DNA from 2 places in the Kitasatospora sp. NPDC057940 genome. Region 1 is predicted to be linked to the other one. Evidence: riboswitches for the same ligand, from Rfam matches in the RefSeq annotation. Region 1 holds a riboswitch; the other holds the start of a gene.
The links. A riboswitch is a leader RNA that binds a small molecule or an ion and turns the genes downstream of it on or off. The one in region 1 is predicted to bind S-adenosylmethionine.
Positions count from the first base shown of each region.

Region 2: it holds a riboswitch for S-adenosylmethionine, as region 1 does, so the genes downstream of both, thrC (threonine synthase) here and ACFVTF_RS10300 (aminotransferase class V-fold PLP-dependent enzyme) in region 1, are expected to answer to the same signal.

Region 1 covers NZ_JBHVPH010000004.1:430,018-437,133, forward strand. The annotation lists gene ACFVTF_RS10280 (NYN domain-containing protein) at 1-698, opposite strand, end outside; gene ACFVTF_RS10285 (hypothetical protein) at 987-1,250, opposite strand; gene ACFVTF_RS10290 (rhomboid family intramembrane serine protease) at 1,452-2,234, shown strand; gene ACFVTF_RS10295 (Lrp/AsnC ligand binding domain-containing protein) at 2,276-2,557, shown strand; gene ACFVTF_RS10300 (aminotransferase class V-fold PLP-dependent enzyme) at 2,586-4,019, opposite strand; SAM riboswitch class IV at 4,073-4,190, opposite strand; gene trpD (anthranilate phosphoribosyltransferase) at 4,298-5,374, opposite strand; gene ACFVTF_RS10310 (hypothetical protein) at 5,495-5,920, opposite strand; gene ACFVTF_RS10315 (heme-copper oxidase subunit III) at 6,315-6,935, shown strand.
Region 2 covers NZ_JBHVPH010000012.1:2,936-10,051, forward strand. The annotation lists gene ACFVTF_RS19430 (cupin domain-containing protein) at 1-131, opposite strand, end outside; gene ACFVTF_RS19435 (DUF3263 domain-containing protein) at 199-459, shown strand; gene otsB (trehalose-phosphatase) at 490-1,329, shown strand; gene ACFVTF_RS19445 (trehalose-6-phosphate synthase) at 1,396-2,862, opposite strand; gene ACFVTF_RS19450 (glucosyl-3-phosphoglycerate synthase) at 2,913-3,890, opposite strand; SAM riboswitch class I at 4,062-4,198, shown strand; gene thrC (threonine synthase) at 4,216-5,496, shown strand; gene ACFVTF_RS19460 (MoaD/ThiS family protein) at 5,537-5,815, shown strand; gene ACFVTF_RS19465 (cold-shock protein) at 6,409-6,612, shown strand; gene groL (chaperonin GroEL) at 6,959-7,116, shown strand, end outside.

The DNA of each region.
Region 1 (7,116 bases):
CGCGCCTCGGACTCCGCGGCGCCGCGCTCGGTGGCCGCCTGCGCCCTCGCGGCCTCCAGCTCGGCGGTCAGCCGCCTGGTCTCGGCCTGCGCCCGGCGGGTGTCGCTCTCCAGCGAGCGCACCTTCTTCCGCAGCGACTCGGCCTCCCGGCGGACGTCCTCGGACTCCGCGCGCTGCCGATCCAGGTCCGCCCGGGCGGCGGACCGCAGCTCGGCGAGCTCCGCCTGCAACTTCTCCACCAACCGGGTGGCCTCGGCGGCCGCGCCCTCGGCGCCGGCCCGCTCGGCCTCCTCCCCGGCCTCGGCCACCAGCCGGCTCCAGCCGGCCGACCGCACCAGGTAGGCAGCGGCCGCGACGTCCATCGGATCGGCGGCGCCCGGGACGCTGCCCGACTCCAACGCCTTCACCAGATCCGGCTGGCCCAGCCTCAGCCGCTCCGCTATCCGCACCCGGAACGCCGGCTCCGACTCCAGCGCCGCGGCCAGCGCCGTGGCCGCGTACTTGGCCCGTCGGGCCGGGGTGAACTTGACGTACTGGCGCAGGCTCTGCGGCAGCTCGCCGGGCGGCAGCCCGCCGAGCGCGTCCGAGGCCAGGCCGACCACGCGCCGGCGCACGCCCTCGGGCAGCGGCCGGTCCAGCTTCTCGGCAGCACGCTCCGGCGCCACCTCGCCGGTACCCGCCGCCCCGCCGGAGCCCACCGATTCACCGGGCCCCGCCGACTCACCGGAACCTGCCGCCCCGCCGACGGCCGCGGGCTCGGACGGGGCCGGATCGGCGGCCTGCGCCTGCACGGCCGCAGCGGGCTGAAGCCCCTGCGCTTCGGCGGGCTCCCTCGCTGCGTCCACCACGTCCTCGGCTCCGATCCTGGTCCTACGGGGTCACGGCCCGCGGCCGCCGCCCTGTCGTCACGCTCCGTGCGTCCTGTCTGTATTGTCCCAGCGCGGCGGGCAGGCGCGCCGCGCACCCGCCCCCCGCGCCGTCGGGCGTCAGCCCTGCTCGGCGGAGGCCTCCGCGCCCTCGGCGCCCGGACGGGCCACCAGCTCGACCTGGTCCACGGCGTTGCACCAGCGGCAGCGCACCGACTCGATCGTCTCGCTCAGCACCTCGGTCTCCTCGACCTTGGAGTCGCCGGCCAGGTCGAAGTGCAGGAACTCGGTGACCCGCGCGGTGCGGGTCACGTCGAAGCGGGTGAGGTTTCCGCACAGGGTGCAGCGCCAGCGCGTCTCGGCGGTCAGGGCGGGGACGGTCATCGGGGGTCCTCTCGGGTGGTCCCTGGGTGGGCCAGGCGCTCCCCCCGGAGCCCCGGCGTCGGCGGCGGGAGGCGGGAATGCCCGCCCCAAGCCTATTGCCTGGGGCAACCATCCCGGCCACCGGTCAGGAGAACGAGCGGGCTAGTCCACCTGCCGTACAAGGCCGTGTCACACGCCCGACACGGAGGGATGCTTGGCCGCATGGCACTGACGGCCCCCGGGCACACCGACGCGCGGGGCGAGCACCCGTCCGTGCCCGCCCCGGCGGTCACCTACGCCCTGATCGCGCTCAACACCCTGGTGTTCCTGCTGGGCCCGGCCGCCGGGCTCAACCCGCTGTACGGCACCGGCCAGTCCCGGCTCTGCGCGGAGCAGCGGTACGAGCAGCGCTGGGGCGTCATCCCCGCCGAGGTGCTGGCCGGCCGCCCGCTGACCGCCGAGCAGCTGGCCCAGGCCCCCGACCCGGCCCCGGGCTGCCCGGCCGCGCCCACCCCGGGCAAGCACCCGGCGCTGTCCGTCCTCACCGGGCTCTTCGTGCACGCCGGCTGGCTGCACCTGCTGGGCAACCTGCTCTTCCTCCACGTCTTCGGCCCCACCGTCGAACAGCGGCTGGGCCGGGCCCGGTTCGCCGTCTTCTACCTGGCCGCCGGCAGCCTGGCCACGTACGGGTTCGCCCTCGCCGAGGCGCACTCCCCGGGCTCCACCCTGGTGCTGATCGGCGCCTCCGGCGCGATCTCCGCCGTCCTCGGCGCCTACCTGCGCTTCCATCCGCGCGCCCGGGTGACGACGCTCGTCCCGCTGCTGCTGTTCCTGCCGCTGCGCTTCCCGGCCTGGCTGGTGCTCGGCCTCTGGTTCGCCCTGCAGTGGTGGTCGGTCCACTCGGCCGGGCCCGGGGTGGCCTATCTGGTCCACGTGATCGGCTTCTCGGCGGGCTTCCTCCACGCCTGCACGGCGGTCAGCCACCCCCCGAGACGACCCGGCTGACGCCCGATACGCTGGCGGCACCCCACAAAGGAGCCCGAACAGTGATCACCGCCATCGTCCTGATCAAGACCAGTGTCGACCGCATCCCGGAGATCGCCGAGGCCATCGCGGCCATCGAGGGCGTCAGCGAGGTGTACTCGGTGACCGGTGGCTACGACCTGGTGGCGATGGTCCGGGTGCGCCGGCACGACGATCTGGCCACGGTCATCCCGGGCCGGCTGAACAAGGTCCCGGGCGTGGCCCACACCGAGACCCAGATCGCCTTCCGCACCTACTCCCAGCACGACCTTGAGGCCGCCTTCGCCCTCGGCCTGGACGAGTAGGCCCCTTCGGCCCCGCCGACCGGGCCCCTCAGCCCTGCTGACGCCCCCGGTCGACCTGCACGGTGGCGACGCAGCGCCCGCCCTCGTTGCGGTAGTCCCACGCGGCACCGTCCGTGACCAGCTCGCGCACGGCGGTCAGGAAGCGGTCGACGTGCTCGTCCGGGGTACCGGCCCCGAAGCTCACCCGGATCGCGTTCAGGCTGCGCTCGCCGGGCAGCGACGGCTCGGGCGCCCCGCACTCGGAGGGGGAGACCTCCTCGTCCCCCAGCAGGGTGCGCAGCAGCGGGTGCGCGCAGAACAGGCCGTCGCGGACCCCGATGCCGTACTCGGCGGACAGCGCGGCCGAGAAGTGCGAGCTGTTCCAGCCCTGGACGACGAAGGACAGCACACCCACCCGGGCCGCCTCGGCACCGAACAGGTTCAGCACCTTGACCTGCGGGATCTCCGCCAGCCCGGCGGTCAGCCGGGCGATCAGCTGCCGCTCCCGGGCCTCCAGCGCGTCGAAGCCCGCCTCGCTCAGCGCCCGGCAGGCCGAGGCGATCGCGTAGGCGCCGATGACGTTCGGCGAGCCGGCCTCGTGCCGGGCCGGGCCGGAGTGCCACTGGACGGCCACCGAGCCGTCGCTCTCCCGGGCCACCGTCCGGGTCGCCCCGCCGCCGGCCAGGTAGGGGTCGGCCGCGTCCAGCCAGTCCGCCCGGCCGGCCAGCACGCCGGCGCCGAAGGGCGCGTAGATCTTGTGGCCGGAGAAGGCGATCCAGTCGACGTCCAGCTCGCGCACCGAGACCCGGTGGTGCGGGGCCAGCTGGGCGGCGTCCAGCACCACCCGGGCGCCGTGCCGGTGCGCCGTCCCGGTCAGCTCGGCGACCGGCCACAGCTCGCCGGTCACGTTGGAGGCGCCGGTGACGCAGAGCAGCTTGGGGCCCTCGGGCGCCTCGGCGAGCGCGGCGTCCAGGGCGGCGACCGCCTCGGCGTGCGAGCGCGGCGCGCGCAGGTAGTGGACGTCGAGCCCGGCGTGCGCCCAGGGCAGCAGCGAGGCGTGGTGCTCGGTCTCGAAGGCGAACACCCGGGTCCCGGCCGGGACGGCCGAGGCGAGCAGGTTCAGCGAGTCGGTGGTGGCCCGGGTGAAGACCACCTGGTCGCCCTCGCGCAGGTCGAGGAACTCGGCGACGGTGCGGCGGCTCTGCTCGAACAGGTCGGTGGACAGCTGGGAGAGGTACCCGGCGCCGCGGTGCACGCTGCCGTAGTAGGGGGCGTAGGCGGAGACGTCGTCCCAGACCCGCTGGAGCGCCGGGGAGCTGGCCGCGTAGTCGAGGGCCGCGTACCCGACCTTCTCGCCGCTGGCGAGCGGGACCTGCACGTCGTGGCCGAGGACGGCGAGGGGGGCGCAGAGTTCAACACGAGGCTGCCGCGCGGAGCGCGTCGAGACAAGGGTGGCGGCGGGCGACGGGTGGGAGACGGACATGAGGATGCACTCCTTCTGGGGGTCTGGGACCCCGGGAGTGCTAAGTCGTCGGGTGTCCGCGCTTGCCGCACGGACGATTTGCCGAGCGACCCGGTCCTCACCCAGGGCACCCCGCCACGGACGGAGGGTTGCCGGACAGCAAGCTGGGGCTTGGCGCTGTCACTCATGACCTGGCCCAGACTCTAGGTCGCGCCCAGCGAGTGGTCAAACGGGCATCCACCATCCGGACAGCCGAGGAGCCCGCGCCGGCGTTCCGGCACGGGCTCCCAAGTACCGCCTCACACCCGGCTGGTGGCCTCCGACCAACGCCGCAGCAGTTCCTGCGCCGCGCCCGAGTCGATGGCCCGCTCCGCCCGCGCCATGCCGGCCGCGAGCTGTTCGGTGAGCGGCGCCTCGCCCAGGTCGAGCGCGACCAGCGCCGCCGCCGTGTTCATCAGGACGGCGTCCCGCACGGCCCCGCGCTCGCCGGCCAGCAGCCGCCGCGCGACCTCGGCGTTGTACGAGGGGTCCGCCCCGCGCAGCGCCTCGATGCCGACCAGCTCGACGCCGACGTCCCGCGGGTCGAAGGCGGTCTCGGTGACGGTCCCGTCCCGCACGATCCACACCTGCGAGGTGGTGGTGATGGTCAGCTCGTCCAGGCCGTCGTCGCCCCGGAAGACCAGGCCGGTCGAGCCGCGCCGGGCGAGCACGCCGGCGATCAGTCCGGCGAGCCGGGTGTCGAAGCAGCCGATCGCGTGCGAGGTGACCTTGGCCGGGTTGGTCAGCGGGCCGAGGATGTTGAACGCGGTCGGCACCCCGAGGTCGCGCCGGGCCGTGGCGGCGTGCCGCATCGACGGGTGGAACTTGGCCGCGAAGCAGAAGGTCAGCCCGACCTCCTCGGCGATCTCGGCGACCCGCCGGGCCGACAGGTCGAGGCGGACGCCGAGCTTCTCCAGCACGTCCGAGGAGCCGCTGGCCGAGGAGGAGGCCCGGTTGCCGTGCTTGACCACCTTGGCGCCGGCCGCGGCCGCGACGATCGCCGACATGGTGGAGATGTTGACGGTCTTGGCCCGGTCGCCGCCGGTGCCGACGATGTCCACGGCCGGGCCGGGGATGTCCAGCGGCTCGGCGTGCGCGTACATCGCGTCCACCAGGCCGGTGATCTCGTCGACCGTCTCGCCCTTGGCCCGCAGCGCCACCATGAACCCGGCCACCTGGACGGGGGACGCCTCGCCGCTCATGATCCGGTCCATCGCCCACGCGGTGGCCGAGCGGTCGAGGTCCTCCCCCTTCAACAGCGCCGCCAGGACGTCCGGCCAGGTGCGGACCACCTGCGCGGGTGCGGTACCACCGTTCGCAGGGTTCACGTTCACCATGGCTGACTCCAGCTGTTGTCGGGTTCCCCGCGTCGGGGGGACGTCCGTACGGATGGAGTCAGCCTATCGACCGGCGGGGTCCCCGCGGCGGCCTCTTCTCTGGTCCTGAGACGGCACCGCTCAGCGGCTGACGGGCGCCCGCTTGGCCAGCCGCGCCCGCAGCAGGGTGGCGACCGCCTCGGCCAGCGCCACCGGGTCCACCGGGCGGGAGATCGCGGCGTCGGCCCGGCTCCAGGCGGCCAGCCAGGAGTCCTGCGGCCGGCCGATCAGCACCAGCACCGGCGGGCAGCCGTAGATCTCGTCCTTGAGCTGGCGGCCGAGCCCGAGCCCGCCGGCCGGCACCGCCTCGCCGTCCAGGATGCAGAGGTCCACGCCGCCCTTCTCCAGTGCCTTCAGCACCGCGGGGGTGGTCGCGCACTCCAGGTAGGAAAGTTCCGGAAGGTCCTCGACGGGCCGGCGGCCGAGTGCCGTCAGCACCTGCTCGCGGGTGTTGCGGTCATCGCTGTAGACGAGGACGGTGAGCGTCTCGTCGGTCGTGTACGCCATGGGCCCTGCTCCCTCAAGTGTGATCCGGACCACGTTCGCCTGATCCGGATGCTACTCCCGATCACCCGTCGCCGAGTCCCTTCGCGGACCTTCCTCCTCAAGCCGCCGCGCCCGCGACTCACCCGCCCGGAGGACGGCCCGTCACCCGGACCCGTCCAGACCACCCGTACGGCCGATAAGGGGCCCGCGCATTACCCCCGGAGGCTCCGCCATGCGTGCAACGACGCGCTGGGCAACGGGGTCGCGGGCCCCTTCGAGGAACCGTCAGAAAAGGGACACGCCGCTGCTCAGCCGCCATTGGGACCCCCCACCGCCCTCCAGGGGGGCATACCGCACGCACCGGACACTCCGAGGGACACCCCCCGGCGTGAAGACGGAATAAGGGACCGACATAATGTCCGTCGTGGCGACAGCAACAGCAGTAGAAACCGGGCACGCGCACGGATCGGTCAACCGGCCGAACATGGTCAGCGTCGGAACGATCGTCTGGCTCAGTTCCGAGTTGATGTTCTTCGCGGCCCTCTTCGCGATGTACTTCACGCTCCGCTCCGTCAAGGGAGCCGAGTTCTGGACCGAGAAGGCGCACGCCCTCAACGTGCCCTTCTCCTCGGTCAACACCACGATCCTGGTGCTCTCCTCGCTGACCTGCCAGCTCGGCGTGTTCGCTGCCGAGCGCGGGGACGTGAAGAAGCTCCGCTCGTGGTTCGTCATCACCTTCGTGATGGGCGCGATCTTCATCGGCGGCCAGATCTTCGAGTACACCGAGCTGGTCAAGAAGGACGGCCTCTCGCTGTCCTCCGACCCGTACGGCACGGTGTTCTACCTGACCACCGGCTTCCACGGTCTGCACGTGACGGGTGGTCTGATCGCCTTCCTGCTGGTCCTGGGACGGACGTACGCAGCCAAGCGCTTCACGCACGAGCAGGCCACCGCCGCGATCGTCGTGTCGTACTACTGGCACTTCGTCGACGTCGTGTGGATCGGCCTGTTCGCGACCATCTACCTGATCAAGTAACCAGCTGATCAGGTCGCTGGCCACCGGCTTCGGTCCCCGCCCTCACCGGCGTCGGGCCGATTCTGCCGGTGGCGACGCTCCCACCGACCGACCGCGCGCGCAGCCCTAGACAGGCAGCCTCGTGCCGGCCAGACCGGCCGCCGGGTGCACCCACCAGTCGACCAGATCCTGACACCGGGGT
Region 2 (7,116 bases), on a different contig from region 1:
CGGCCGTCGGGGGACTCGGAGAGGACCAGGCCGGAGACCTCCGGGGTGCCGGAGACGATCTGGGCCGGGTCGAGCGGATCGGGTTCGAGGTCGGCGGTGGGGATGTGCACGGCGAAGCTGGGCGTGGTCATACCGCCGACGCTAGCCGGGGCGGCCGGGCGCCGGAGGGCGCACAGTGTGTCCGGCTCACGCGGGAGAATGACACTCCGTAGTGATGGCGGAGGTGTCCTGGTGGGCGAGCTGAGTGAGCGGGACGTGGCGGTGCTGGCCCTGGAGGGGCGGCAGTGGCGGACGGCCGGGGCCAAGGAACGGGCGATCCGGGAGGAGCTGGGGCTCTCCTCCACCCGGTACTACCAGCTGCTGAACGCGCTGCTGGACCGGCCGGAGGCCCTGGCGCACGCCCCGGTCCTGGTGAACCGGCTGCGCCGGATCCGGGAGGCCCGGCGGGCGGCACGGTAGCGGGACGGGGCCGCGGGGTAGGGCTCGGGCATGGGCTTTGACGAGAAGTGGGCGCCGGTCACGGCTGCCGGGCGGGACGGGCTGCGGGCGATCCTGGCGGCGCCGGGTGACGCGGTGATCGCGCTGGACTTCGACGGGACGCTGGCGCCGATCGTGGCGGACCCCGATCGGGCGCGGGCGCATCCGGGGGCGGCGGCCGCGCTGCGGGCGCTGGTGCCGGCGGTGCGGGCCGTGGTGGTGGTGACGGGGCGGCCGGCCGCGCTGGCGGCGGAGTACGGCGGCCTGGACGGGCTGCCCGGGGTCGTGGTGCTGGGGCACTACGGCGCCGAGCGCTGGGAGGGCGGCGAGGTGACCGCGCCGCCGGTGCACCCCGGGGTGGCCGGGGCACGGGCGGCGCTGCCTGGCCTGCTGGCGGCGGCGGGGGCGCCCGAGGGGACGTGGCTGGAGGACAAGGGGCGCTCGCTGGCGGTGCACACCCGGCGCACGGCGGCACCCGAGGAGGCGCTGGAGCTGCTGCGGGCGCCGGTCGGCGAGCTGGCGGCCGGGCACGGGCTGGTGGTGGAGCCCGGGCGGCTGGTGCTGGAGCTGCGGCCGCCGGGGGTGGACAAGGGCGCGGCGCTGACCGGCTTCCTGCGTGAGCGCGGGGCGGCTTCGGTGCTGTACGCGGGGGACGACCTGGGGGACGTGGCGGCCTTCGCGGCGGTGGAGAAGCTGCGCGGCGAGGGGGTGGCGGGGCTGCTGGTGTGCAGCGGCGCGGTGGGGGACGCGCCGGTGCGCGAGCTCGCCGACCGGGCGGACCTGGTGGTCCCGGGCCCGGCCGGCGTGGTGGAGCTGCTCGCGGCGCTGGGCGCGGCCGTCGGCGCGGGCTGAGCCGGGCGGCGGCGCGCCGAGCGGGTTCAGCGTGCGTCGAGCCGGTTCACAGCGCGTTGAGCCGGTTCACAGCGCGTTGAGCTGGTCGAGGAACCACTGCTGCGGGGGCAGCGCGGTGGCCGCCGCCGCGAGGCGCTTGGTGCGGTCGGCGCGCTCCTCCTCGGGCATGGTGAGGCCGGCGTGCAGGGCGTCGGCGGTGGCGATGACGTCGTACGGGTTGACGGTGAGCGCGTCTTCGGCGAGTTCGGCGTGCGCGCCGGCCTCGCGGGAGAGCACCAGGGCGCAGCCGTGGTCGGACACCACCGGAACCTCCTTGGCGACCAGGTTCATGCCGTCCCGGATCGGGTTGACCAGGGCCACGTCGGCGAGCCGGTAGGCGGCCAGGGAGCGCGGGAAGTCGTCGTCGACGTGCAGGATCAGCGGCTGCCAGGCGGGGGTGGCGAACTCGGCGTTGATGTCCTCGGCGAGCCGTTGGACCTGCGCGGTGTAGGCGCGGTACTCGGCGAGGTCGGTGCGCGAGGGGTAGGCGAAGGCGATGTGCACCACCCGGTCGTGCCATTCGGGGCGGGTGCGCAGCAGGTGCCGGTAGGCCTGGAGGCCGCGGACGATGTTCTTGCTCAGCTCGGTGCGGTCGACCCGGACGATGGTGCGGCGCCCGCCGACGGCCTCGCGGAGGGCGGCGAGGCGTTCGTCGACGTCCGGGCGGTGGGAGCGTTCGCGCAGGAAGTCGGCGTCGGCGCCGAGCGCGTGCACGCCGAGCCGGGTGGTGCGGCCGGCGTGGGTGACGGTCATGGCGTCCCGGTCGACCTCGGCACCGAGCAGGTCGGCGCAGCAGTCGGCGAAGGCCAGCGCCCAGCGGCGGGTGAGGAAGCCGGCCCGGTCGGCGCCCAGGATGCCGGTGAGGACGGCCTCGGCGACGTCGTCGGGCAGCAGCCGGAAGTACTCGGGCGGGGCCCACGGGGTGTGCGAGAAGTGGCCGATCCGCAGGTCGGGGCGGGCGGCGCGGAGCAGGGCCGGGGTCAGCGAGAGGTGGTAGTCCTGGACCAGCACGGCGGCCCCGGGGGCGGCCTCGGCGGCCAGCGCCTCGGCGAAGGCGGCGTTGTAGGCGCGGTAGGCGGCCCACTCGGTGCGGAACCCGGCGTCGAAGGCGGGGGCGGTGGGGGTGGCGTAGAGCAGGTGGTGGACGAACCAGAGGGTGGAGTTGGCGACGCCGTTGTAGGCGCGGGCGAAGGTGTCGGCATCGATGTCCAGCATGCGGACGGCCTGGCCGCCCACGTCGTGCCCGGCGAGGTCGAGGCGGCCGTCCGGGGCCTCCCTGGCGGCCTGCCGGTCGGCCGCGCCGAGGGCGGCGCAGACCCAGACGGCGTCGGGGTCGTCGATGGCGGAGAGGCCGGAGACCAGGCCTCCGCCGCCGCGGCGGAGGGTCAGCGCGCCGTCGTCCGCGGTGCTGAACGACACCGGTCCCCGATTGGAGGCCACCAGGACGGGGGCGGTGCCGGTCACACTCGAACGTTCGGTCGTGAGATCGCCCATGGTTGGTACGTTGCCGGGGCTCCGGAGCGGCAAACCCTTTCGGTGGGTGTTCAGTGTCGGGTCGCGTACTCGGGCACGGTGTGCATGGGCGGGCGTTCCAGGGCGGTCACCGGGTGGGTGTGGGCGGTGAACTCCCGGCTCTGCGGGTCGCGGGTGAACTGGGTCAGCAGCGGGTGGACGAGGTCGGCCGAGGCCTTCAGCCGGTGGGTGCGGTCGAGGCGTTCCAGGGCGGTGCGGTAGATGGTCGCGGCCATCCGGCCGAGGGCCTGGCCGTCCTGGTGCCGGTGGTGCCGGACGCCGACGTCCACCTGGGCCAGGGCGTCCAGCCCGACCGTCTCCAGCGCGTCGACCAGCAGGCCGAGTTCGACGCCGTAGCCGGTGGGGAAGGGGAGCCGTTCGAGCAGCGCGCGGCGGGCCGCGTACTCGCCGCCGAGCGGCTGGACGAAACCGGCGAGTTCCGGCCAGTGCAGGTTGAGCAGCGGGCGGGCGACCAGTTCGGTGACCCGGCCGCCGCCGGCCGGGACCACCGCCCCCTCGGTCTCCAGCGGCCGGTCGTACATGGCCTTGACCAGCTGGATGTCCGGTTCGGTGAGCAGCGGGCCGAGGATGCCGGAGACGAAGGCCGGGTCGAACTCGCGCAGGTCGGCGTCGACGAAGCAGACGATGTCGCCGCGGGTGACCAGCAGCGAGCGCCAGAGCACCTCGCCCTTGCCGGGGACGGCGGGCAGCCGGGGCAGGATCGCGTCGCGGTACTCCACCCGGGCGCCGGCCCGGGCGGCGACGGCGGCGGTGGCGTCGGCCGAGCCGGAGTCGACCACGACGAGTTCGTCGACCAGCGGGAGGCGCTCCATCAGCTCGCGGCGGATGGTGCGGACGATGTCGCCGACGGTGGCCTCCTCGTCCAGCGCGGGCAGCACCACGCTGACCGTGTGGCCGGTCCGGCGCTTGGCCTCCAGCAGGGCGTGCACCGGCCGGTCGACCGCGCTCCACGAGCGGCGGCGCAGCCAGGACGCCGCCTGCGGGAGCAGCGCGGGGGTCGGTTCGGCGGGCACGGGACTCTCCTCGGCGGGGTCGGTGGGACGCGCCATCTCGCGTGGCGGACGATCCCATTCGGGGTTGACGCCTTCGGATACAGTCTTCGTACAGCGGCCGGACCTTTGCACGCCGGGGTCGCCGTTGAGCACCACCACAATTTCACATGCTCATCCAGAGGGACTGAGGGAACGGCCCGTTGACGTCCCGGCAACCTTCTCGCGCGGCTGTCTGTCGACAGGCCCCGGCGGGACAGGTGCCAATTCCGGCCTGTGGCGCGACCGTGCCACGGGGAAGATGAGGAGAGAGGCCTCCGCCATCATGGCTATCGACACTGTCGCACCCGCATCCGTGGACCTCGGCCCCGCCACCGCGCTGTCCTGTCGGGAGTGCGGCACCCGCTTCCCGCTCGGTCCGAGCTTCGCCTGCCTGGAGTGCTTCGGCCCGCTGGAGATCGCGTACGACTTCGGCAGCGAGGACGCCGAGGAGCTGCGCCGCCGGATCGAGGCCGGCCCGAGCTCGATCTGGCGCTACGCGCCGCTGCTGCCCGTCCCGGCCGACGTCGCCACCAAGCCCAACCTGAACCCCGGCTGGACCCCGCTGGTCAAGGCGGACAACCTGGGCCGCGAGCTGGGCTTCACCGCGCAGCTGCACATCAAGGACGACTCGGGCAACCCGACCCACTCGTTCAAGGACCGCGTGGTGGCCTGCGCCATCGAGGCCGCGCGGGCCTTCGACTTCACGACGCTCTCCTGCTCCTCCACCGGCAACCTGGCCGGCGCGGTGGGCGCGGCGGCCGCCCGGGCCGGCTTCAAGTCCTGCGTGTTCATCCCGCACGACCTGGAGCAGGGCAAGGTCGTCATGGCCGGGGTGTACGGCGGCGAGCTGGTCGGCATCGAGGGCAACTACGACGATGTGAACCGCTTCTGCTCGGAGCTGATCGGCGACCCGGCCGGCGAGGGCTGGGGCTTCGTCAACGTCAACCTGCGCCCGTACTACGGCGAGGGCTCCAAGACGCTGGCGTACGAGATCTGCGAGCAGCTCGGCTGGCGGCTGCCGGAGCAGATCGTCATCCCGATCGCCTCCGGCTCCCAGCTGACCAAGATCGACAAGGGGCTGCAGGAGCTGATCAGGCTCGGCCTGGTCGAGGACCGGCCGTACAAGGTCTTCGGCGCCCAGGCGGCGGGGTGCTCCCCGGTGTCGGCGGCGTTCAAGGCCGGCCAGGACGTGATCCGCCCGGTCAAGCCGGACACCATCGCCAAGTCGCTGGCGATCGGCAACCCGGCGGACGGCCCGTACGTGCTGGACATCGCCCGGCGCACCGGCGGCGCGGTCGAGGACGTCACCGACGCCGAGGTGGTGGACGCGATCCGGCTGCTGGCCCGGACCGAGGGCGTCTTCGCCGAGACCGCGGGCGGGGTGACCGTCGGCGTGCTGAAGAAGCTGGTGGAGACCGGCCAGCTGGACCCGGCCAAGGAGACCGTCGCGATCAACACCGGCGACGGCCTGAAGACCCTGGACGCCGTCGCCGGGTCCGGGATGACCGCCGTCATCCGCCCGACCCTGGCGTCCTTCCACGACGCCGGCCTCGCGTCCGCCTGAACACCCCCCACCCCGCTGGGCCCCGTCCGCTAGGAGAACCATGAGCGCCAACGTCCGTATCCCCACCATCCTGCGCACCTACACCGGCGGCGCCGCCGAGGTGGCCGCCGAGGGCGCCACCCTGGGCGAGGTCATCGCCGACCTGGAGAAGAACCACGCGGGGATCTCCGCCCGCATCCTGGACGACGCCGGCAAGCTGCGCCGCTTCGTCAACGTCTACGTGAACGACGACGACGTGCGCTTCGCCGAGGGCCTGGCGACCGGGATCGCGGACGGCGCCAGCGTCTCGATCATCCCGGCGGTGGCCGGCGGCTGCTGAGCCGCGCCCCGATCGATCCGGGCACCCCGCCCGAGCCGTTCGTCCGACCGGCCGTCCGCGCGTACGGAATTCCGTTCTCCGTACGCACGGGCGGCCGGCCGCATTTCGGCGGGAATATGGCGGGGTCAAGTCGGAGTAGAGTGTGGCTCGGTTGGGAACAGGGCTTCCCCTCATCCTCACCCGCGAATCACCCGCGAATCGCCGGACGGTCGTCCGGCCGCTGAGACCGGTCGGGTGCCCGGGCCGTGAAACATGTCAGGCAGATGTCAGAATTCCCGCGGGGATTTGTAGTAATCCGTCCGCTATGTCCGGCGTGAAATGCCGAATTCCTCCCGCTTTGGCCCGTCCTGCCCCTTGGCGCGGTGCCGGAATTCCCCGCAGCTGACCCTGTTGCAGAGGGCGTCGATCCGGATACATTCAGCCGCGGTCGACGTAATCACCCGCTCACAGGGCGCCGTCAGGCACCCCCGGCGGAGGATTGCGGCGTGCACGGCTGCGCCCAGGGGGGGTTCCCCGGGCCGGCCTTCAAACCAGACCCGGGCCCGCGACCTGCGGGCGCGTGAAGGGCCAGCACAGCACTAGGGGAGTTCGGAATGGCTCAGGGCACCGTCAAGTGGTTCAACGCGGAGAAGGGCTACGGCTTCATCGCGGTCGACGGTGGTGCGGACGTCTTCGTCCACTACAGCGCGATCCAGATGGACGGCTACCGCACCCTCGAGGAGGGCCAGCGGGTCGAGTTCGAGATCTCCCAGGGACAGAAGGGCCCGCAGGCGGACATGGTCCGCGCCGCGGTGTGACCCCCTTCCGACCCCAGGAGCTCGGCGCGGCCCACGGCTGGTGACCACTCGCTTCTCGGCGGGCCCGTACGACACGTGTCGTGCGGGCCCGTCGGCGTTCCCCGGCGGGGAGTTGCGCGGGTCGGCGGGAGCGCCCCGGACGGCTCGCGGGATCGCGATTGGGCTTGCACTCGACCACCCGGAGTGCTAATCATTGGCGTTAGCACTCACAGCGTGAGAGTGACAGCGGACCGGGTCGGTGAGGCCCCCGGGAGCGGTAGGGGAAAGGACCCCCGCACACCAGGGCCGTCCGTCGCGGGCACCCCTTGGTCCGAGCAGTCGACCGTGTCCCGGAGGACCACTTCTGATGGCCAAGATCATCGCCTTTGATGAGGAAGCTCGCCGCGGCCTTGAGCGTGGCATGAACCAGCTCGCCGACGCAGTGAAGGTCACGCTCGGCCCCAAGGGTCGCAACGTCGTGCTGGAGAAGAAGTGGGGCGCCCCCACGATCACCAACGACGGTGT